DNA from 2 places in the Bacillus sp. KICET-3 genome. Region 2 is predicted to be linked to the other one. Evidence: a T-box and tRNA genes for the amino acid it is inferred to sense, from the RefSeq annotation. Region 2 holds a T-box; the other holds one or more tRNA genes.

Region 1 (11,511 bases), 350 kb from region 2:
TTTGCCTGTTCCACCATGTGATCAATCAAAAGATCATACTCAACGTTCGGGTTATGAGGCGGAGTAGAGGGCTCAATCAGGAAATTGGCATCGAACCCGTGCATATCCAGAAAAGACAGCGGCGACCACTTCGCGATTTGCTCCGTTATGCTGCGCGTTTCAGGCTGGGTTTGATAAGAATTATCCCGGTTCAAATCGAAATCCTCAGCATTCGAACGTGTTGTATGAACCCGGCCATCAGGATTGTCAGTATAAACGAACAGAAAGAAAACATTATTCAATGCATCGTCTATATTCAAAGTTGTCTTGCTTTTCTTGCCATTCGGCAGGACTGTATCATACGTAATGCTCTTATCCAATGCCATTGACTTAAAGTAATTCATGATCGCGTCGACTCCAGGCGCTTCATTCGGATGAATATTGTTCAGCCAGATCGGCACCTTATAGTCGCCAAATGCGCCGGATTTAATATCGGCCTGCAATTTCTTCGGGTCATTCAGCATGGCAGGGTGGGTCACCTTCTGATACTTATCGACAGAGGCTTTATCCTTGGCAAGTACCGTTAAATAGATATCACGGCCTTCGACCGATTTTCCAATGGAAGTCGTTTTGATATATCTGTTGTTTTTTTGCGCAGCTTTTGCTGTGACGGCATCGATCTCCGGTTTCAGCTCATCGTAAGTGCGGAAGCTGTCATACGGCGTCAATTTTACGGGAGCATGAGCAATGACTTGTCCGTTCGCTGTTGCTGCCAGATCAAATGTGCCCATCAGCGATGCGTATAGCGGACGCTGCAATCGCGGCTCCGCCAGATTGACTGTGTCGTAAGGAAGATCGAAGTTGATGTTAGCATGAACCTTGCCGTTGGTCACTTTTACATGGTCAACCGTAATGAAAGGTGCACCGGTGTAACCACGGTCCTTATATTTTTTCCATTGAGACAGCGGTTTGCCGTCATACGTCCAGCTTAAGCTCTTCACATCAACACCTTGCGGAAGCTTAAACGCAGCATGAAGCGTTCGTTTCTCTGTCATCGAAGCAACATTGTTGTCCAGTTTTAGCTTCTGAGATTTTTTAGTCTTATTTAGATTGGACGTCTTTACTTTTGTCTGCTGACCGGACGCCATCCCCTTGGCAGCCTGCGCCATAGCAACGCCGGGGGTTATCGCTCCCAGCAGCATCATAAGCGATAAGACCAACATCAGATAACACGTTGTGAACGTTTTTTTAAACATAGAAAAATGCCAACCCCGTTTCTGTACTGAGCGCGATATTTTCAAGTTGTTACATTGATAAGAAAAAAGTTAATCCTGGTTCTAGCAGATTCTAAGCTTCTGCATTTCGTTTAAACCTGCAGAACCTTGGTTCTGAAAATAACAAAGTATTTCAACAAGCTTACAACTTCCTCATACTGCTTCAGCAGAACTCATCCACCGCGTACTCCGATATATCTCGGAGTTCACGCTTATAAGGCTGTCTGCTCAGACGTTTCCTTCAGGCAATACTTACGAAATGTTAAAGACGAGCGCCTACCTCAGTGTTGGTCCCATAACTGGTCCCAAGGCGCTGAATGCCCGATCAAAACGTCGCATCGCTGTCTCGAGCGGACCGGTAGGGAGCTGTGCAATCAACCACCCTGTCACCATCGTCACGGTTGCGACGAGCAGATCACCGAATGGAATCGCCCCGATATCATACTCGACCCCCGATAGTTCGAGACCCCATATCACGACAAACTGAGCTGCATACATTGTCAACGCTACACGTCCGACTCCCGCGAATGGCATTAACACACCAGAGTTCTTCTTCGGTACGAGACATACCAGTCCCAGCGTCAAAAATGCGGCCCCCAGCCCCAGCAGTGTCTGGAACGTTGACGCACTGTGCGGAGCAATCGAAAGAAGATTATGCCACAGAGGCGGTTCCACGTTGAACGGCCAGATTGCATACTGGTCCGGCTGGGTGGCGGCGGTGCCTTGAACGCCTACGAGCCACTCTTCAAAGGAACGGCTCAGCCCTGGAAGAACGAAAGCGCCCAGCACCTTAGAGACAGCGAGCATGATTGCGCCGCTGCCCACTAGCCAGAGTGCAGTACGCGTCTTGGTCAGATCAAAGCGCCCGATCGCCATACCGGCGACAAAAGCGGGTGCAAGTGCGAGCGCGGACAGCGGGCCGCCTGCAATATCACCAAGTAAGTACGCTCCCGACAGGACGCTGCCTCCGAGAATCATCAGCGGCGGACTCACTGCAATCAAAGCTGCTGCCGTTGCAACGAGTACACGCGTCGAACGACGAACGAGCACCAACGCCAGCACAAACAGTGCCGCATAAGCGGGCAAGATCACCCCGAACGGAGTATTCAGCATGATGAGCAGATATCCTATCATATCGATAAATACCGCGCGGGCAAGCATCCGCGTCCGAAATGCGGCCGGGTCTGTTCCTCGATCCATCATGCGCCCGGCCATGATCGAGTAGGAAATGCCGCCACAAAGCACAAATAACAGCGTCGTATTCCCGGAGACGATTGAACCGTTCGTCTCGTTCAAGGCGAAGTGCTGCAAATACATCCCTATCACCGCCAGCCCCCGAGCTGCATCAAGCGCCACAATACGCCCTGTGCCCCGCGAATTCTTCCTCCGTACGATCTTCTGCCCTTCGGCCGAGTCCCGGGTGACGATTTCAACGTGCGCACCGTCCTGAAGCGGAGTTGATAAATTGACCAGCTTTCCGTTTAATTTGCCTGCAACCGCATTTTCCAGTCCGCAGCTAATGGAAGCCGCGACATCCTCGATGCTTGCTTCCTCTTCATATTCTCTGATAGACCCATCAGGCAGTTTAATACTGATTGACAACTTGTTTTCCTCCTCAAAAGATTAATGCTTACGTGTTCTATTTTTTCTTTGCCTATATTTGGATGAGATCTTGCTGTATTCCAATATAGCGGGCAGATGTAGCTAAAGTTTGATCAACTTGTAAACAAAACGTAAACAGATGTCTAAACTGTGGAGGGTAAGAACATATACACTTGTGATCCAAAATTTGTGTCGAGGAAAATTCTCTAAACAAATAAAAGCACCTTGTCGATGACAGGTGCCTGGTTCTTGCTAAAAGAGCTCATTTGATTGGAGGGGTTTCAATAAGGGGATCGTCAAGCAAGAGGCTGAGCTGCTTGAATGCTATAAACCATTTCATGATACGATTAATGAAGGCCGCGGACAACAACTGATCATTGAGTTTATTTTGGCAGGTTTGCCGCTTGGATGAGGAATAAATAAAAAGAGCGTTCCTTATAAAAGGAACGCTCTTTCATCGTTTGGCAATACGATGTTTAGTGATACCGGTGGTCGGGGTCGAACCGACACTCCCGAAGGAACACGATTTTGAGTCGTGCGCGTCTGCCAATTCCGCCACACCGGCATGTGTGAGCTATGGTGCCGAGGGCCGGACTTGAACCGGCACGGTAGTCACCTACCGCAGGATTTTAAGTCCTGTGTGTCTGCCAATTCCACCACCCCGGCAAGGGCACTAAGGCGACACCCGGATTCGAACCGGGGATAAAGGTTTTGCAGACCTCTGCCTTACCACTTGGCTATGCCGCCATCATTTTAGAAAATTGGAGCGGAAGACGGGATTCGAACCCGCGACCCCCACCTTGGCAAGGTGGTGTTCTACCACTGAACTACTTCCGCATGTTAATGATGAACTCATTTTATCATATTCAGCTTATTGATAAAAGATGAAACTGGGCTAGCTGGATTCGAACCAGCGCATGACGGAGTCAAAGTCCGTTGCCTTACCGCTTGGCTATAGCCCAATATTATTCATAAAGGGCGATTGATGGGAATCGAACCCACGAATGCCAGAGCCACAATCTGGTGCGTTAACCACTTCGCCACAACCGCCATAAATTCTAAGGTGTAAATTGGCAGGGGCAGTAGGAATCGAACCCACACCGGAGGTTTTGGAGACCTCTGTTCTACCGTTAAACTATGCCCCTAAAAGAATGGTGGAGGGGGACGGATTCGAACCGCCGAACCCTGAGGGAGCGGATTTACAGTCCGCCGCGTTTAGCCACTTCGCTACCCCTCCAAACAGTGCCGGCCAGAGGACTTGAACCCCCAACCTACTGATTACAAGTCAGTTGCTCTACCAATTGAGCTAGACCGGCAAAAGGTGGCTCGGGACGGAATCGAACCGCCGACACACGGATTTTCAGTCCGTTGCTCTACCAACTGAGCTACCGAGCCGTATATTCAAACTTCAATGGCGGTCCGGACGGGACTCGAACCCGCGACCTCCTGCGTGACAGGCAGGCATTCTAACCAACTGAACTACCGGACCATTTTTATTTAATCTGTTTTGGTTGCGGGGGCAGGATTTGAACCTGCGACCTTCGGGTTATGAGCCCGACGAGCTACCGAACTGCTCCACCCCGCGATAATGTGAAATTTTAATAGATATGGTGGAGGATGACGGGATCGAACCGCCGACCCTCTGCTTGTAAGGCAGATGCTCTCCCAGCTGAGCTAATCCTCCGCAGTACAGGACGTACAAGTGCATGCGTTGCAACAGGCCATCGCATTCTTAACATGCCTTCCTTTAAAAAGCTCTGGCGAAATGCTTGTGCTTCTTAACGTGCTGTCCAAAAAAGAATGGTGACCCGTACGGGATTCGAACCCGTGTTACCGCCGTGAAAGGGCGGTGTCTTAACCACTTGACCAACGGGCCAGACGTATTTGAAAGTGGCGGAGAGCAAGGGATTCGAACCCTTGAGACGGCGTTGACCGCCTACACGATTTCCAATCGTGCTCCTTCGACCACTCGGACAGCTCTCCAATAAAATGGCTCCGCAGGCAGGATTCGAACCTGCGACCGATCGGTTAACAGCCGATAGCTCTACCACTGAGCTACTGCGGAATATGGTCTGCCTGGCGATGTCCTACTCTCGCAGGGGGAGACCCCCAACTACCATCGGCGCTGAAGAGCTTAACTTCCGTGTTCGGCATGGGAACGGGTGTGACCTCTTCGCCATCATCACCAGACAATTTAGTGACAAAGATCATTATACTATGTATTTGAAAAAATGCAAGAGCATTTTTCGAGAAATTATTCTCTCAAAACTAGATAACGGGTAAAGACCATTCACAAATATTTAGGTTAAGTCCTCGATCGATTAGTATCTGTCAGCTCCATGTGTCGCCACACTTCCACCTCAGACCTATCAACCTGATCATCTTTCAGGGATCTTACTTCCTTATAGGAATGGGAAATCTCATCTTGAGGGGGGCTTCATGCTTAGATGCTTTCAGCACTTATCCCGTCCGCACATAGCTACCCAGCGATGCCCTTGGCAGAACAACTGGTACACCAGCGGTGCGTCCATCCCGGTCCTCTCGTACTAAGGACAGCTCCTCTCAAATTTCCTGCGCCCGCGACGGATAGGGACCGAACTGTCTCACGACGTTCTGAACCCAGCTCGCGTACCGCTTTAATGGGCGAACAGCCCAACCCTTGGGACCGACTACAGCCCCAGGATGCGATGAGCCGACATCGAGGTGCCAAACCTCCCCGTCGATGTGGACTCTTGGGGGAGATAAGCCTGTTATCCCCGGGGTAGCTTTTATCCGTTGAGCGATGGCCCTTCCATGCGGAACCACCGGATCACTAAGCCCGACTTTCGTCCCTGCTCGACTTGTAGGTCTCGCAGTCAAGCTCCCTTGTGCCTTTACACTCTGCGAATGATTTCCAACCATTCTGAGGGAACCTTTGGGCGCCTCCGTTACCTTTTAGGAGGCGACCGCCCCAGTCAAACTGCCCACCTGACACTGTCTCCCTGCCCGATAAGGGCAGCGGGTTAGAAGGTCAATACAGCCAGGGTAGTATCCCACCGATGCCTCCACCGAAGCTGGCGCTCCGGTTTCCAAGGCTCCTACCTATCCTGTACAAGCTGTACCAACATTCAATATCAGGCTGCAGTAAAGCTCCACGGGGTCTTTCCGTCCTGTCGCGGGTAACCTGCATCTTCACAGGTACTATAATTTCACCGAGTCTCTCGTTGAGACAGTGCCCAGATCGTTGCGCCTTTCGTGCGGGTCGGAACTTACCCGACAAGGAATTTCGCTACCTTAGGACCGTTATAGTTACGGCCGCCGTTTACTGGGGCTTCAATTCGCACCTTCGCATACGCTAAGCGCTCCTCTTAACCTTCCAGCACCGGGCAGGCGTCAGCCCCTATACTTCGCCTTGCGGCTTCGCAGAGACCTGTGTTTTTGCTAAACAGTCGCCTGGGCCTATTCACTGCGGCTCTCTCGGGCTTGCACCCTAACAGAGCACCCCTTCTCCCGAAGTTACGGGGTCATTTTGCCGAGTTCCTTAACGAGAGTTCTCTCGATCACCTTAGGATTCTCTCCTCGCCTACCTGTGTCGGTTTGCGGTACGGGCACCTCTCACCTCGCTAGAGGCTTTTCTTGGCAGTGTGGAATCAGGAACTTCGCTACTATATTTCACTCGCCATTACAGCTCAGCCTTATATGGGAAACGGATTTGCCTATTTCCCAGCCTAACTGCTTGGACGCGGATATCCAATACCGCGCTTACCCTATCCTCCTGCGTCCCCCCATTGCTCAAATGGTGAGGAGGTGGTACAGGAATATCAACCTGTTATCCATCGCCTACGCCTTTCGGCCTCGGCTTAGGTCCCGACTAACCCTGAGCGGACGAGCCTTCCTCAGGAAACCTTAGGCATTCGGTGGAGGGGATTCTCACCCCTCTTTCGCTACTCATACCGGCATTCTCACTTCTAAGCGCTCCACGAGTCCTTCCGGTCTCGCTTCACAGCCCTTAGAACGCTCTCCTACCACTGTTCGCAAGAACAGTCCGCAGCTTCGGTGATACGTTTAGCCCCGGTACATTTTCGGCGCAGAGTCACTCGACCAGTGAGCTATTACGCACTCTTTAAATGGTGGCTGCTTCTAAGCCAACATCCTGGTTGTCTAAGCAACTCCACATCCTTTTCCACTTAACGTATACTTTGGGACCTTAGCTGGCGGTCTGGGCTGTTTCCCTTTCGACTACGGATCTTATCACTCGCAGTCTGACTCCCAAGGATAAGTCTTTGGCATTCGGAGTTTGACTGAATTCGGTAACCCGGTAGGGGCCCCTAGTCCAATCAGTGCTCTACCTCCAAGACTCTTACCTTGAGGCTAGCCCTAAAGCTATTTCGGAGAGAACCAGCTATCTCCAGGTTCGATTGGCATTTCACCCCTACCCACACCTCATCCCCGCACTTTTCAACGTGCGTGGGTTCGGGCCTCCATTCAGTGTTACCTGAACTTCACCCTGGACATGGGTAGATCACCTGGTTTCGGGTCTACGACCACGTACTCATGCGCCCTATTCAGACTCGCTTTCGCTGCGGCTCCGTCTTTTCAAACTTAACCTTGCACGGGATCGTAACTCGCCGGTTCATTCTACAAAAGGCACGCCATCACCCGTTAACGGGCTCTGACTACTTGTAGGCACACGGTTTCAGGATCTCTTTCACTCCCCTTCCGGGGTGCTTTTCACCTTTCCCTCACGGTACTGGTTCACTATCGGTCACTAGGGAGTATTTAGCCTTGGGAGATGGTCCTCCCGGATTCCGACGGAATTTCACGTGTTCCGCCGTACTCAGGATCCACTCAGGAGAGAACGAAGTTTTGACTACAGGGCTGTTACCTCCTATGGCGGGCCTTTCCAGACCTCTTCATCTACCCCGTTCTTTTGTAACTCCGTATAGAGTGTCCTACAACCCCAAGAGGCAAGCCTCTTGGTTTGGGCTGTTCCCGTTTCGCTCGCCGCTACTCAGGGAATCGCATTTGCTTTCTCTTCCTCCGGGTACTTAGATGTTTCAGTTCCCCGGGTCTGCCTTCTCATATCCTATGAATTCAGATATGGATACTGCTCCATTACGAGCAGTGGGTTTCCCCATTCGGAAATCTCCGGATCAAAGCTTGCTTACAGCTCCCCGAAGCATATCGGTGTTCGTCCCGTCCTTCATCGGCTCCTAGTGCCAAGGCATCCACCGTGCGCCCTTTCTAACTTAACCGTTAAAAAGAATCACTACGTGATATCTTGCATTACAATTGAATGTGAATGTCTACTTTCGTTATCTAGTTTTCAAAGAACAACGTGCAGTGCCGCACAGGATGTGCAAACACTTGTTTGAAGGAATGATCCTTCAAAACTAAACAAGATCCAAACGCACCTGTCTATAAGACCGCGAGGTCTTATATTCCGTATAATATCCTTAGAAAGGAGGTGATCCAGCCGCACCTTCCGATACGGCTACCTTGTTACGACTTCACCCCAATCATCTGTCCCACCTTCGGCGGCTGGCTCCAAAAGGTTACCTCACCGACTTCGGGTGTTACAAACTCTCGTGGTGTGACGGGCGGTGTGTACAAGGCCCGGGAACGTATTCACCGCGGCATGCTGATCCGCGATTACTAGCGATTCCAGCTTCACGCAGTCGAGTTGCAGACTGCGATCCGAACTGAGAGCAGATTTGTGGGATTGGCTTAGCCTCGCGGCTTCGCTGCCCTTTGTTCTGCCCATTGTAGCACGTGTGTAGCCCAGGTCATAAGGGGCATGATGATTTGACGTCATCCCCACCTTCCTCCGGTTTGTCACCGGCAGTCACCTTAGAGTGCCCAACTGAATGCTGGCAACTAAGATCAAGGGTTGCGCTCGTTGCGGGACTTAACCCAACATCTCACGACACGAGCTGACGACAACCATGCACCACCTGTCACTCTGCCCCCGAAGGGGAAGCCCTATCTCTAGGGGTGTCAGAGGATGTCAAGACCTGGTAAGGTTCTTCGCGTTGCTTCGAATTAAACCACATGCTCCACCGCTTGTGCGGGCCCCCGTCAATTCCTTTGAGTTTCAGTCTTGCGACCGTACTCCCCAGGCGGAGTGCTTAATGCGTTTGCTGCAGCACTAAAGGGCGGAAACCCTCTAACACTTAGCACTCATCGTTTACGGCGTGGACTACCAGGGTATCTAATCCTGTTCGCTCCCCACGCTTTCGCGCCTCAGCGTCAGTTACAGACCAGAGAGTCGCCTTCGCCACTGGTGTTCCTCCACATCTCTACGCATTTCACCGCTACACGTGGAATTCCACTCTCCTCTTCTGCACTCAAGTTCCCCAGTTTCCAATGGCCCTCCCCGGTTGAGCCGGGGGCTTTCACATCAGACTTAAGAAACCGCCTGCGCGCGCTTTACGCCCAATAATTCCGGACAACGCTTGCCACCTACGTATTACCGCGGCTGCTGGCACGTAGTTAGCCGTGGCTTTCTGGTTAGGTACCGTCAAGGTACCGCCCTGTTCGAACGATACTTGTTCTTCCCTAACAACAGAGTTTTACGATCCGAAAACCTTCATCACTCACGCGGCGTTGCTCCGTCAGACTTTCGTCCATTGCGGAAGATTCCCTACTGCTGCCTCCCGTAGGAGTCTGGGCCGTGTCTCAGTCCCAGTGTGGCCGATCACCCTCTCAGGTCGGCTACGCATCGTCGCCTTGGTGAGCCGTTACCTCACCAACTAGCTAATGCGCCGCGGGTCCATCTGTAAGTGGTAGCTAAAAGCCACCTTTTATAATTGAACCATGCGGTTCAATCAAGCATCCGGTATTAGCCCCGGTTTCCCGGAGTTATCCCAGTCTTACAGGCAGGTTACCCACGTGTTACTCACCCGTCCGCCGCTAACCTAAGGGAGCAAGCTCCCGTCGGTTCGCTCGACTTGCATGTATTAGGCACGCCGCCAGCGTTCGTCCTGAGCCAGGATCAAACTCTCCATGAAATAATGGAGCGCAGATTAAGCTCGTCACATCCTGTGACAACATCTGCATGACCTGCATCGTGCAGGCCCCTGACTACGCACATTCGCATGCGCGATTTATTTAATGAATTAACAGGTACGTTTTGTCTTGTTTAGTTTTCAAAGATCATTTCCGCTTCAATCAGAAGCGACTTTATTAGTATAACATTTTCAACTAGGCGTGTCAAATGTTTTTTATTTTTTTCAGTCGCTGCTGCTTTAGTAAAAAACCGTTTCGCTAACAGCGACGTCTAATAATATATCACCATCAAGAATCAGAGTCAACACTTTTTTTTATAAAATATCCTCGGTGAAAAATCTTTTGTCCCTTTGTTTCAATCGGCTCTACTCCAACCAGGTCCTTTTCGACCAAAAACTCAAGAATAGCGCCGAGGTCCGCCGTGAAATATTTAAGCTCAGGATGTGTGAGCAGTTCGGCAAATTGCCAAACGTTTTTTTCGCCCATCACATTCAGAATGTGTGCGGCTCCGATTTCAGCTTTGGAATGAATGAGAAAATCGCTTGCGAGGAATAATAACTCCAGCCGTTTTTGCAGACTCTCATTGCTTTCAATCAGTTCTTTATAAAGCTTATATACCTGCGGCTCCATATGCCGGACTTGGTTCCATACCGTTACTTCGGGATGGAAGCCTTTATCAATCACTTCGATTCTGGCCAGATGATGAAGAGCGTGCACGATGGAATTGTAAGCATCCAAAAACTGATCATCTTCAAAAAACGCTTTTCCTTCTATATACCTTCTGATTAATTTTCCGTATTCAAGCCCAATTTTCAGTTTTCGCTCTGAAAAAGGGAATGTATTGAGCTGTTCAATCAGCTTTACGATATATTCGTTTCGGTCAAAGAGAATTTTCCCGTTCAAAATCCAATCTATGATTCTTCTGTTTGTTCCAAGCAGGATCCATTCTTGAAGCTGTTCAACGGAAATGATATGAAGAGAAGCCGTTTTTCCGTCAAATTCATAATGCTTCACGAATACCGGTTCCTCAGCCTTATTTACGATTACTAATAATGCCGCATCAAAGTTATCTGTTGCTGAAGAGGTTTGGTTTCTCCTCTCTATGATCATCACAGCTAAAGTATCAGGGCGGCTTGCTCTTTCTTGGTAAATCGGACGGAGAAGATTTTCCATCACCATTCCTCCAATACAGATGTAAAATACGTTCTCTAAAATGCTTCTCTTTCGTTTTCTACCTACTTCTACGAGCCAATAAAAACTCCTTTATTTTGAAAACACATTGACATATTATAATCAATTCCCCGGAAACTCTCTATAGAAAAATACCATTTCATTCATTTTTATTAAAGAATAACACATCTTAGATATGCTATATTAGAGAGAGGGGGATGAATATGGCGAAATATTCTAGTAAAATCAATAAAATCAGAACGTTTGCCTTAAGCTTAGTATTTGTCGGCTTCATCATTATGTATGTCGGTATCTTTTTCAGGTCTTCTGTCTTGCTGATGTCGGTGTTTATGCTCTTGGGGGTTTTATCTATCATGCTGAGCACGGCGGTTTATTTTTGGATTGGTATGCTTTCAACAAAAGCGGTCAAAGTCATCTGTCCGAATTGCGAAAAGCCGACCAAGGTCCTCGGCCGGGTTGATATGTGCATGCACTGCAG
Region 2 (11,511 bases):
GCTTCTTAATGCAAACGCGTCGCCTTTCGGCGGATTGGTCAGATCAGGCGGTGATCCCGGTATCGCCATCAGTTCCTCTTCTCCGTTATGATCAAGGCTAGGCATTGAAGCTAACAGCCCCCATGTGTACGGATGCTTCGGATTGTAGAAAATTTCATCAACCGTTCCAATCTCCACGATCTGTCCGGCATACATGACGGCTACTCTGTCCGCTACGTTCGCAACAACTCCGAGATCGTGCGTGATGAAAATGATCGATGTTTCAATCTTTTTCTGCAGCTCCTTCATCAGCTCCAAAATTTGCGCCTGGATCGTAACGTCAAGGGCTGTCGTCGGTTCGTCGGCGATCAGAAGCTTCGGATTGGCGGCAAGCGCCATCGCGATGACAACCCGCTGTCTCATTCCCCCGCTGAATTCGTGCGGATATTGGTTCACGCGCCGTTCAGGCATTGGTATCCCCACCAGGCTGAGAAGTTCAACTGCCCGCTTATGCGCGTCTTCTTTTGAAATGGTTTCATGCTTAAACAACACTTCTGTGATTTGGCGCCCTACTTTCATCGTCGGGTTTAGGGAAGTCATCGGATCTTGAAAGATCATGCCGATCTCCTTGCCGCGAATCGATTGCATTTCTTTTTCCGATTTAGGCACGAGATCTTGTCCGTTAAATAAAATTTGTCCGCTTTTAAAATAGCCCGGCGGCATTGGAATCAGCTTCATGATCGCTTGTGAAGTGACGCTTTTGCCCGATCCGGATTCTCCGACAATCGCCAGCGTTTCTCCTTTGTCAACGTGAAAATTAACGCCGCGGATGGCCTGGACTTCTCCGGCATATGTTTTAAACGAAATGGCTAAATCTTTCACTTCAAGTAAGTGTTTCATCATTCTCACTCCTTTATTTACGCAGCTTCGGATCTAAAGCATCGCGCAATCCGTCGCCGATAACGTTAAATGCAAACATGGTCAGGCAGATAAATGTAGCCGGGAAGAACAAGCGCCAAGGATAATATTCCAAGCCCTGCACACCATCGGTTGCCATCGTTCCCCAGCTTGCCAAAGGTTGCGGAACGCCGAGACCAAGATAGCTTAAAAATGCTTCATAGAAAATCGCCGTAGGGACAGTTAATGTCATCGTCACCAAAATCGGGCTCATGATGTTTGGAAGCAGGTGCTTTCTGATGATCCGCGAGTTTTTCGCGCCCAATGTTCTTGAAGCAAGCACGAATTCCTGGTTTTTAAGCTGAAGCACTTGTCCGCGCACGATTCTCGCCATATTGATCCATCCGGTAATGACCATCGCGACGATCATGGTGATCAGCCCTTTTCCCATTACGACGAGAAGAAGGATTGTCATCAACAGGGAAGGAATCGCCCATAAAATATCCGCGATCCTCATCATGATCTCATCTGTGCGTCCGCCTCTAATGCCGGAAATCGCGCCCCAGATGACACCGATCAAAACGTCGATCAACGCCGCTGCAAGGCCGATTGTCAGCGAGATGCGTGCGCCGACCCATGTACGGACGAACACGTCCCTTCCAAGGTCATCAGTACCAAACCAGTGCTCAGCGCTTGGCGGTTTATTCGTGTTGGTTAAATCTGTCGTCTGATATTCATGGCTCGAGAATACCGGCGCGAAGATGGCCATCAGAGCTATGAGGATAAGAACGACAAGACCGCACATCGCCAGCTTGTTTTCTTTAAATCTTAAGAATACGTCTGTCCAAAAAGAAAGGTTTTTCTTTGAGATTTTTTCCGCTTCGCTATGGTCAACAGCTGCAGGCTCAAACATGTCTTTAGGTATTTGCTGCATCCTTTTACTCCCCTTTCTTAGCGCCAAACAGTTTAATGCGCGGATCAATTAAGCCGTATAAAATATCAACAATGAGGACGCAAAGCAGTAAAATCGCGCCGAAAAACACGGTGACGCCCATTATCACTGTATAATCGCGGTTCGTTATGCTTGTGACAAAGTGCATGCCGAGTCCGGGTATGCCGAAGATTTTTTCAACGACGAACGTCCCTGTTAAAATAGAGGCCGCCATCGGTCCCATATATGTAACAACCGGCATGATCGCGTTTCTGATCGCATGTTTGACGGTAACCGCAAACGTGCTCAAGCCTTTCGCCTTCGCCGTACGGATGTAGTCGCTGCTCAGCACCTCCAGCATGCTTGAGCGAGTCAGACGGGCGATAAACGCCATCGGCATCGATGACACGGCGATTGCCGGCAATACGGTATGTCCCCATGATTCCCACTGTGCGACAGGGAACCAGCCAAGCTTCATCGCCAATACATACTGCAGAAGCGCGGCCATGATGAAGTTCGGCACAGAGATGCCAATAACAGCGATGATCATCGCTGTATAATCCTGCCACTTATTTCGCTTCAACGCCGCGATCACGCCGAATAATACGCCGAAAGCCAATGCGAGGCAAATCGCTTCCATTCCCAGTGTAAAAGAAATCGGAAAACCGGAGTTGATTAATTCGTTCACGGTTTGTCCTTTATATTTAAATGATGGACCGAAATCCCACTTCGCCACGGACACCAGGTAGTCGAGATATTGTTTAAATAGGGGCTGGTCTAAACCATAGTAAGAATTGAGGCTGGCTTCTATTGCAGGAGGAAGCTTCTTCTCGCCTGAAAAAGGTCCGCCAGGTATCGACCTCATCAGGAAGAAGGTGGCTGTGACAATCACCCATAGAGAAATCAGCATATAAACAAGACGACGACCTAAAAATTTAATCATTTTACACACCTCCGAATATTCAGTCTATTAACCTTTTATCATAAATAAAAGTATATGGGGGAAAGTCCCAAAAGCCCCCATATACTTTGTGATGCAGTTTTATTCAAAATGCGCGGTTTTGAAATAGATCTCTCCGGTACCTGTCAAAACAAAGTCTTTTAAACTCTTATCATGCATGTAAGGCATGGTGTAGAAGTAGATCGGAGCGATCGGCAGCTCATCCATGATGATGGCTTCGGCTTCTTTCATCAGCTCGATGCGTTTTTCCTCGTTTGTTTCAGTTGAAGCTTTTGAAAGAAGTTTTTTGTATTCCGCGTTCTCCCAGTTCGTATCGTTGTTTCCGCCTTCTTTGTCGCGGTATGTTTCAAGGAAGTTCATACCGTCGTTAAAATCGGCGACCCAGCCCAAACGGGCGATTTGATAGTTTCCGGTATGGAGCTTATCAATGTATACGTTCCATTCTTCATTGCTTAATTCAGCTTTAACGCCTAAATCCTTGCTCCACATTTCCTGTACAGCCTGAGCGATTTTTTGATGCGCTTCATCCGTGTTGTAGGAAAGCGTGATTTTCGGCAGATCAGACGCTTTTTTCAGACCGAGCTCTTTCAAGCCTTTGTTCAGAAACTCCTTCGCCTTTGCAACATCATGATCTTTGAAATATGGTTTGTTTGATTCAAATCCGGTGACCGCCGGAGGCACGAATCCAGTCGCAGGAATCTGCTCCGCCTGTGTGATGTTCTTGACGATCGCCTCGCGGTTGATCGCGTATGTCAAGGCTTTGCGGATGTTGACATTGTTTAACGGAGCCGCTGCTGTATTGAATTTGTAAAGGTAAACAGATGCGAACGGATCAATGTTCAGGCCTTCTTTTTTGAGGCTTGGAATCGCGTCTGTCGGAATCTCGTCAAGAGGCTGTCCGACGAAATCAAGCTCACCTTTTTTATACATGTTCAGCCCAGTATTAGCATCGTTGACCATCGCCATGTTAATCTTTTTCAGTTTTACAGAATCTTTATCCCAGTACTGGTCGTTTTTCTCCAGTACGATATTCCCGCTGTGCTTCCAGGATGTTAATTTGAAAGGTCCGTTGGATACATAATTTTCATCTGCTTTTGTATACCATTTCGGATGTTTCTCAGCGACTTTTTTATTGACCGGCAAGTAAGTATAAAATGCTGTAAGTTCAGTGAAGTACGGTGTCGGTTTTTCAAGCTCGACCTTCAATGTCTTGTCATTGACCGCTTTAACGCCGACATCGTCAATCTTTCCTTTGCCGGTGTTCGCTGCTTCACCGCCTTTTAAGTAGTAAAGCTGGTATGCGTATTGTGATTCGTTTTTAGGGTCAAGCGCCCATTTCCAGGCATATTCAAAATCCTCTGCTGTTACAGGATCACCATTTGACCATTTCGCACCATCGCGAATTGTAAACGTGTATGTCTTCTGGTCTTTGCTGATTTCGATTTTTTCCGCTGCCGCTTCGACCGGCTTTCCGTCTTTTCCGATTGTAGTCAATCCTTCGAAAGTCTGACGAAGCACGTTTCCAGAAACTGAATCGTTTGCAAGGCCTGGATTTAATGAAAACGGCTCAGTTTTAATATTGACGTTCAGGGTGTCTTTTCCTTTGCTGTCTTTTTTGCCGCCGTCGCCAGAACTTGCGCCGAAACCGCAGGCACTTAATACGAGAGTGAACATAAGAACTAAACTGATGAGTGACCAACGCTTCTTCAAATGAGAAACCCCCCTGTTTCATATTTTTTTAGTTCCTTACTCCTTAACATTCAGATTTATCATAAAAAAGTAATAGGACCACTTGCCATACTTTTTCCTCTGTTTCGTCTTTTCTGAATATTTATTATGTAAAGAACCTGTAACACCGAGGTGAACAAATTCATTATAATTAATAGAATAATTTATTGCAATATTAATTTTCAATTATTTTTTTATTCAAACTATTTAGGTTTGTCAGAAAATCTGCCAAAGATATGAATACACTTCTCTGTTTTAAAGCATGAACTCGTTAAAATGATCGGTCATTTTTTACAGCGGGAAACGTTTTTTACGTATAACATTACCCATTCTTTATACAGAACTTTCCACGGTGCGGGAAACTTTGTTCATCCCATTGTCAGATTCTTTTTTTCAACACGGGTGACTTTTATTTCAAATTTATATATAATAAAATTATGAATAAAATGCGATGAAAAAGAAGAGTACACATTTCTTCCCATTTGAAGAGAGTCCGCGGCGCTGGGAGCGGATAATGGCGAATGTGGAATGGGCTTTGGAGCAGCTGACCGAACGATTTGCAAGTAGGCTCAGCCGGAGAAGACTTCGTTAACAACGTCTAAAGTGATTTCATTTTGACCATAATGAAATAATCAGGGTGGTACCGCGGTTCATTCGTCCCTTTTGTGTTAAGGGAAGAATGGGCCTTTTTATTTTGAAATGAAAAGAGGGATTTTCATGAAAACGATTTTTTCCGGAATTCAGCCGAGCGGTTCTGTAACGCTTGGCAACTACATCGGAGCGATGAAGCAATTTGTTGATTTGCAGGATGATTACAACTGCTATTTTTGCATCGTTGACCAGCATGCAATCACAGTGCCTCAGGACCGCCTCGAGCTGAGAAAGAACATCCGCAATCTGGCTGCGCTTTACCTGGCTGTCGGACTTGATCCGAAAAAAGCGACGCTGTTTATCCAATCCGAGGTGCCTGCGCACGCACAGGCGGGCTGGATGATGCAGTGCGTCGCCTACATCGGCGAGCTTGAGCGCATGACGCAGTTTAAGGACAAAGCCAAGGGGAAAGAAGCCGTCGTCTCAGGCTTGTTGACCTATCCTCCTTTAATGGCTGCCGACATCCTGCTTTACAGCACAGACGTCGTTCCTGTCGGAGAGGACCAAAAACAGCATCTGGAACTGACCCGGAATCTGGCGGAGCGCTTCAACAAGAAATACAATGACATTTTTACGGTGCCAGAAGTGAAAATTCCGAAAGTCGGCGCCCGCATTATGTCGCTTGCCGATCCGCTCAAAAAAATGAGCAAGTCGGACCCGAACCAAAAAGCGTTCATTACTCTTCTTGACGATCCAAAACAGCTGGAGAAAAAAATCAAAAGCGCCGTCACCGATTCTGAGGGAGTCGTCAAATATGATAAAGAAAATAAACCCGGCGTGTCCAACCTTCTGACGATCTATTCCATCCTTGGACAGGTCACAATTGAAGAGCTTGAAGCCAAATATGAAGGCAAAGGCTACGGCGAATTTAAAAGCGACCTGGCTGAAACGGTGATCAATGCGCTGAAACCGATTCAGGACCGGTACTATGAATTGATCGAATCCGAGGAATTGGACCAAATTCTGGACGAAGGCGCTGAACGCGCGAACAAAACGGCCGGAAAGATGCTGAAAAAAATGGAGAATGCGATGGGCCTCGGCCGCAAAAGACGCTAAACAAAAAACACCTTCTCAATTGTCCTTTGACAATCAGAAGGTGTTTTTCATAAAGAACAGACACATAAACCTGATACACTGATTCAGCCGCTTGGCACACTCGATCTTCCTATAAGTAAATGCTTTAGAAAACATGGCTTTCGTCTGAAAAATGACCGGCTTCCTTTTTTGATTTTAAAGGAAGCCATTGAAAAAGACCGCCGCTTCTACCGACAGCCTTCTTGAATTTAGTTGACTTTTGACTCATTTTCAATTTCCCAAAGCTTTTCAAAAAACGGCTGCCCTTTAATTAAATTTTCACAGAAATCCCGGTGTTTCTCCGACCAGCCGTCGATTGTTTCATTGAAAAGCATGTCCCAGATTTCTTCAAATGTCATCCGTTTAATCTGTTCATACATGTAAGGATTCCATTCCGTATACCAGTAGGCGATCTCGGCGCGGTTTTTGAGCCCTTTCAGCTGATCAAGCGCCATGAATAACAGCTGTTTCAGCTGGCGTTCTTTTCTTGTTAGTCCTCTGACATGCTCCGGTGATAATGATAGAATGTGGTATTCCTTTGAAGATTGCAGCTTTTCCGGCGAAAATTCATATTCCTGCGGCTCGACGTCCTTCACCATTTCATATACAAGCTGCTCCTGCCTCGGAATGAGACGGCTTTTTCTGACCGGTATCGAATAGCCGGCCGTATCGACCGCAAGGATTCCGATGCCATCCGTCACAACGAAGCAATGGTCAAGCTGTGTACGCTCATGGTTTTTGCGAATATACGCTTTTTGATGGACCTCATTTAATAATTCCGGCGGAAGCTCTGATAGGTCATTTTCTATGTAGTTGAACAAAACCGGCGAAACCCTCAGCAAAGGGACCTGGTCAAGCAGTTCCACGCTGTCTTCCTTCCGCCATTCATGAAAGTGGCAGACGTTGTAGCCATTTTCTTCTCCCTCAAACCAGTTCACCCACACATCATGAAGAAATAACATTTCTAACCCCTCACTTTATAAAAACTGTTGTCCACAGTATAGGCAAGGGGGAAGGAATTTATTCCATCCGGCAAAGATTATGGCAAAGCTGCATGAAAAAAAGCCAAGGGCGGCCGCGCCCCGGCTTTCTTATTTAATATTCTTCGGATCAAGCGCATCGCGCAGTCCGTCTCCGACAAAGTTAAAGCATAAAACGGTGATTAAAATCATCAGCCCCGGAAACAGCGGATACCACCACGCCTGAATCATAATCGTGAAGTTTTGCGCATCCTGGAGCATGTTTCCCCAGCTGGCCATCGGCGGCTGAACGCCGAAGCCGAGATAGCTGAGCGCCGACTCCGATAGAATGACCGTTCCGACGGACAGCGTGGCCGCAACGATAATCGGCCCCATCGCGTTCGGCAGGATGTGGGAGAAAATGATCTTATGGCTTCTTGTCCCGATCGTTTTCGCGGCGAGGACAAACTCTCTCGACCTCAGCGATAAAAATTCTCCACGGACGAGCCGCGCCGTCGTCGTCCATCTTGTCAGGGCGAAAATTAAAATCAGCTTGTCTACACCAGGCTGAAAAATGGTCACAAGCGTAATTAACAGGAATATGTCGGGTATTGATAATACAATATCGACCAGCCGCATCATGATCGCGTCGATGATCCCGCCGAAATAGCCGGCGATCGCACCGATCACGGTGCCGATTGTGATTGAACCGAGTACAGAAGCAAAGCCGACAAGCAAGGATACCTGAGCACCATACAGCAGGCGGCTGAAAATATCGCGGCCAAACTTGTCCGTTCCCATCAAATGCTCAGCGCTCGGGGGCTTGAGCTTGTCCAGCAGATTCTGCTGTTCCGGCGGATACGGAGCAATCACCGGCGCAAATATAGCCGACAGGATAATGATGGATAACAGGATTCCGCCGAGCACGGCCAGCTTATTTTTGAAAAACTTTTCAAAAAAGATTTTTGTCATTGTTTCCGGCTTTGGTGCGACGTTTTCCTGCAGTCTGATCTCCGGTGAAGGCGTCGATGGGTTTGGCTGTGTCATGACGAGTCCTCCTCTTCTTAATACTCAATCCGCGGATCGACGACCGCATAGAGAATATCCGCAATTAAATTTCCAATGACAACAAGGGCGGCAGAAATGACGGTCATGGCCATGATGACCGGATAATCTCTTTGAAAAGCGGAATCGACAAACAGCTTTCCGAGGCCGGGCCAGCTGAAAATTTGTTCCGTAACGACGGCTCCGCCGATAAAGGAAGGAATCATCAGTCCAAAAATCGTGATCACCGGCAGCAGCCCGTTTCGAAGCCCATGCTTGTACACAACCCGGTTTTCTTTAAACCCTTTCGCTCTGGCCGTCCGCATGTAATCCTGCCTGAGCACGTCGAGCATGCTTGACCTTGTATAGCGGGTGAGCCCCGCCATGTCAGCGGCTGCGAGTACGAACGCGGGCAGAATCAAGTGATGGACGCGATCCCATAAACTGAAATCTGAATTGATCGTCATGACGCCTCCTGTCGGGAACCAGCCTAAATTGACCGCGAGAAACATAATCAGGATCAACCCAAGCCAAAAATTCGGGACGGCAAGTCCGATAAACGATGTAAACGTAATCCCGTAATCCAGCTTCGAATACGGGCGCCTCGCCGAAAGCACCCCGAACGGAATTGAGATGAGAAGAGCGAGAATGGTCGAAACAAGCATTAATAATAGCGTATTCGGAAGCCTTGCCATGATCAATTCGGAAACAGGCATTCCTTTTCTGATGATCGAAGTGCCGAAATCCCCCTGAATCATGTTGCCGAGCCATTTTAAATATTGAATGTGCTCCGGTTCATTCAATCCGTATTTTTCGATGAACTTTTCCCGGTCGGCGGCGCTGATGGTCGGATCCATCATTAAGGCCATCGGATCTCCCGGGGCGGCTTTCATAATCGCGAATGACAAAATGGTAATCCCAAGCAAAATCGGAATCGACATGAGCGTCCTGCGAATGATATATGTAATCATCTTTTATCCCCTTTTTTATCAAAATTCTTAAGAATGAAGGGGAAGGAAGCGTGCCGAAAAACCTCCCTCCCCTTAAGGGAATTTCCTTTATTTTTGATCCAGCCACCAGTTTTCGGCTTTATAGAAATCTTCCTTCGGATGGAAAACAAAGCCTTTCATGTTGGCCGGCATCGCTCTGTGGTAATTCGTATAGTACAGGAACGTGTACGGCTGATCTTCCGCCAATATTTTGTAGATCTTTTCATACGCCTTTTTATAATCCTCACGGTCTTTCAGCGTTTTGGACTCGTCAAGCAGCTTATCTAGCTCTTTATTTTGATACCACACATAGTTCAGCCCTTTTTCCGCTTCTTTCGAATGGAAGATCGTGCTTTGATCAGGGAATGTGGCAAGGCTCCAGCCTAGGATGATCGCATCGAAATCCCAATTCGGCGGATTCATCTGTTCGATCAAAGCGCTCCACTCGACGATTTGCGGCTTCGCCTCGATGCCGATTTCTTTTAGCTGCTGCTGAACGACAACTGCGAGGTCTTCTCTCGTCTTATTGCCCTGGTTTGTTTTGATGACGAAGGAGAATTTTTTGCCGTCTTTGTCTAAAATGCCGTCGCCGTCCGTATCAGACCAGCCGGCTTCTTTCAGCATTTTTTTCGCTTTTTCAGGGTCGTGGTTAAACGTTTTAATCCCTGCTTCATTGTCCGGATAATTCCATGACAGCGGGCTTTCAGGAATGTTGGCGATTTTCCCGTCTCCGTCAAGAACCTGATCGACCATCGCCTGGCGGTCGAGCGCATACGTCAGCGCCTGGCGGACCTTCTTGTCTTTAAAGAGCTCGTTCTTTTCATTCCAGCCGATGTAACTGTAATTCAACCCTAAATCTGTATCGATTTTTACATTGTTAAATTTTTCGGCGGTTTTATAATCAGGTCCCGGCGTGATGACAAAATAATCGATATCACCGGCTTGAAGCTGTGTCAGCGCCGCATTTGAATCAGGGATGACTTTATATGTGATCGAGTCCAGATGCGCTCGTCCGGCGAAATAATCGTCAAACGCTTCAACTTTGACGTATTGACCCTGCTTCCATTCTTTGAATTTAAACGGGCCGGTTCCGATCGGATTCTTACGGTTGAATTCATGCTCGCCAAGCTCGCTGATCGGAACATCCTTCAAAATGTGCTTCGGCAGGATGCCATAGCTTGTCAGCGTTACATTATAAAAATAAGGATCTGGCTGCTTCAGTTTAAACTCAACTTCATATTTGCCTTTTTTCGTGACGGATTTAAGCATTTTAAAGCTTGAGCCGCGCTCGCCGACATAGTCTTTGCTCAACGGAATGCTGTACGTAAACACGACGTCATCGGCGGTCATTTCCTTGCCGTCGTGGAATTTGACGCCTTTTTTGAGCTTGATGTCAAACGTCAGGCCGTCCTCCGACTCCTTTACATCCTCGGCAAGCTGTTTTTCGACCTCTAGCTTTTCATTGGTATCCAAAAGGGTATTATAGAGGAGCCTTTCAATATCAGAGCTTGCCGTATCTGTTGAATACAGCGCGTTAAACAGCGTCGGCTCACCCGTTGATCCGGCGACAAGGTCTCCGCCCTGCTGCGGCTTGCCGTCAGATTTGCCTTCCTTCTGCTCCCCTCCGACTTCGCCGCTGTTGCAGGCCGAAAGAAACACCGATAAGATCAGCAGCAGACTTAAAAACGAAAATCCAGTTTTTCTACGCATCTTCATTTTGCGAATTCCCCCTTTTTGAGCTATTGTTTTCCCGGCCGAATTGACCCCCGATTTTGAAAAAAGACATTCCCCCTCTCAAGGATTAAATATGTGACGGCCGTTCCCTTTATTCGTAAAGGTGGCATGCCACGAAGTGGTTTGATTTCACTTCCCTGAAAGCGGGCTCCCTTTCTCGGCATTCCGCTTTTGCGGCCGGACATCTCGTATGGAAGACGCAGCCCCGCGGCGGATTGGCAGGGCTCGGCAGCTCCCCTTTCAGAACGATCCGCTCCCGCTTTGCGCGTCCCTTCTTTCTTGTGACCGGAACGGCGGACAGCAGTGCCTGTGTATACGGATGAAGCGGATTGTCATACAGCTCATGCTTATCTGTAAGCTCCATCATTTTGCCGAGGTACATCACGCCCACCCTGTCGCTGATATGGCGGACGACGCTTAAATCGTGGGAGATAAACAGATAGGTCAGGTTAAATTCGTCTTGAAGCTCTTCCATCAGGTTGATGACTTGGGCCTGGATCGACACGTCCAAAGCCGAAACCGGTTCATCGGCGATGATGAGCTCAGGGTTTAAGGCAAGCGCCC

The links. The T-box of region 2 lies ahead of trpS (tryptophan--tRNA ligase). A T-box ahead of a tRNA ligase gene usually reads a tRNA of that ligase, here a tRNA-Trp.
Region 1: it encodes a tRNA-Trp, which carries the amino acid that the T-box ahead of trpS (tryptophan--tRNA ligase) is inferred to sense. The anticodon was not compared.

Annotation. Positions count from the first base shown of each region.
Region 1 covers NZ_CP137345.1:994,820-1,006,330, reverse strand. The annotation lists gene R5H20_RS04995 (M14 family metallopeptidase) at 1-1,235, opposite strand, end outside; gene R5H20_RS04990 (TGS domain-containing protein) at 1,530-2,855, opposite strand; tRNA gene R5H20_RS04985 (tRNA-Leu) at 3,339-3,420, opposite strand; tRNA gene R5H20_RS04980 (tRNA-Leu) at 3,433-3,521, opposite strand; tRNA gene R5H20_RS04975 (tRNA-Cys) at 3,532-3,602, opposite strand; tRNA gene R5H20_RS04970 (tRNA-Gly) at 3,618-3,692, opposite strand; tRNA gene R5H20_RS04965 (tRNA-Gln) at 3,746-3,817, opposite strand; tRNA gene R5H20_RS04960 (tRNA-His) at 3,833-3,905, opposite strand; tRNA gene R5H20_RS04955 (tRNA-Trp) at 3,927-4,000, opposite strand; tRNA gene R5H20_RS04950 (tRNA-Tyr) at 4,008-4,092, opposite strand; tRNA gene R5H20_RS04945 (tRNA-Thr) at 4,099-4,171, opposite strand; tRNA gene R5H20_RS04940 (tRNA-Phe) at 4,178-4,250, opposite strand; tRNA gene R5H20_RS04935 (tRNA-Asp) at 4,268-4,344, opposite strand; tRNA gene R5H20_RS04930 (tRNA-Met) at 4,364-4,440, opposite strand; tRNA gene R5H20_RS04925 (tRNA-Val) at 4,464-4,539, opposite strand; tRNA gene R5H20_RS04920 (tRNA-Glu) at 4,657-4,731, opposite strand; tRNA gene R5H20_RS04915 (tRNA-Ser) at 4,747-4,838, opposite strand; tRNA gene R5H20_RS04910 (tRNA-Asn) at 4,846-4,920, opposite strand; rRNA gene rrf (5S ribosomal RNA) at 4,930-5,045, opposite strand; rRNA gene R5H20_RS04900 (23S ribosomal RNA) at 5,157-8,089, opposite strand; rRNA gene R5H20_RS04895 (16S ribosomal RNA) at 8,295-9,844, opposite strand; gene R5H20_RS04890 (nucleotidyltransferase-like protein) at 10,131-11,015, opposite strand; gene R5H20_RS04885 (YgzB family protein) at 11,237-11,511, shown strand, end outside.
Region 2 covers NZ_CP137345.1:1,345,530-1,357,040, reverse strand. The annotation lists gene R5H20_RS06755 (ABC transporter ATP-binding protein) at 1-879, opposite strand, end outside; gene R5H20_RS06750 (ABC transporter permease) at 893-1,810, opposite strand; gene R5H20_RS06745 (ABC transporter permease) at 1,815-2,750, opposite strand; gene R5H20_RS06740 (peptide ABC transporter substrate-binding protein) at 2,850-4,478, opposite strand; T-box leader at 4,939-5,161, shown strand; gene trpS (tryptophan--tRNA ligase) at 5,214-6,203, shown strand; gene R5H20_RS06730 (YjbA family protein) at 6,431-7,183, opposite strand; gene opp4C (oligopeptide ABC transporter permease) at 7,313-8,227, opposite strand; gene R5H20_RS06720 (ABC transporter permease) at 8,245-9,195, opposite strand; gene R5H20_RS06715 (peptide-binding protein) at 9,283-10,929, opposite strand; gene R5H20_RS06710 (ABC transporter ATP-binding protein) at 11,039-11,511, opposite strand, start outside.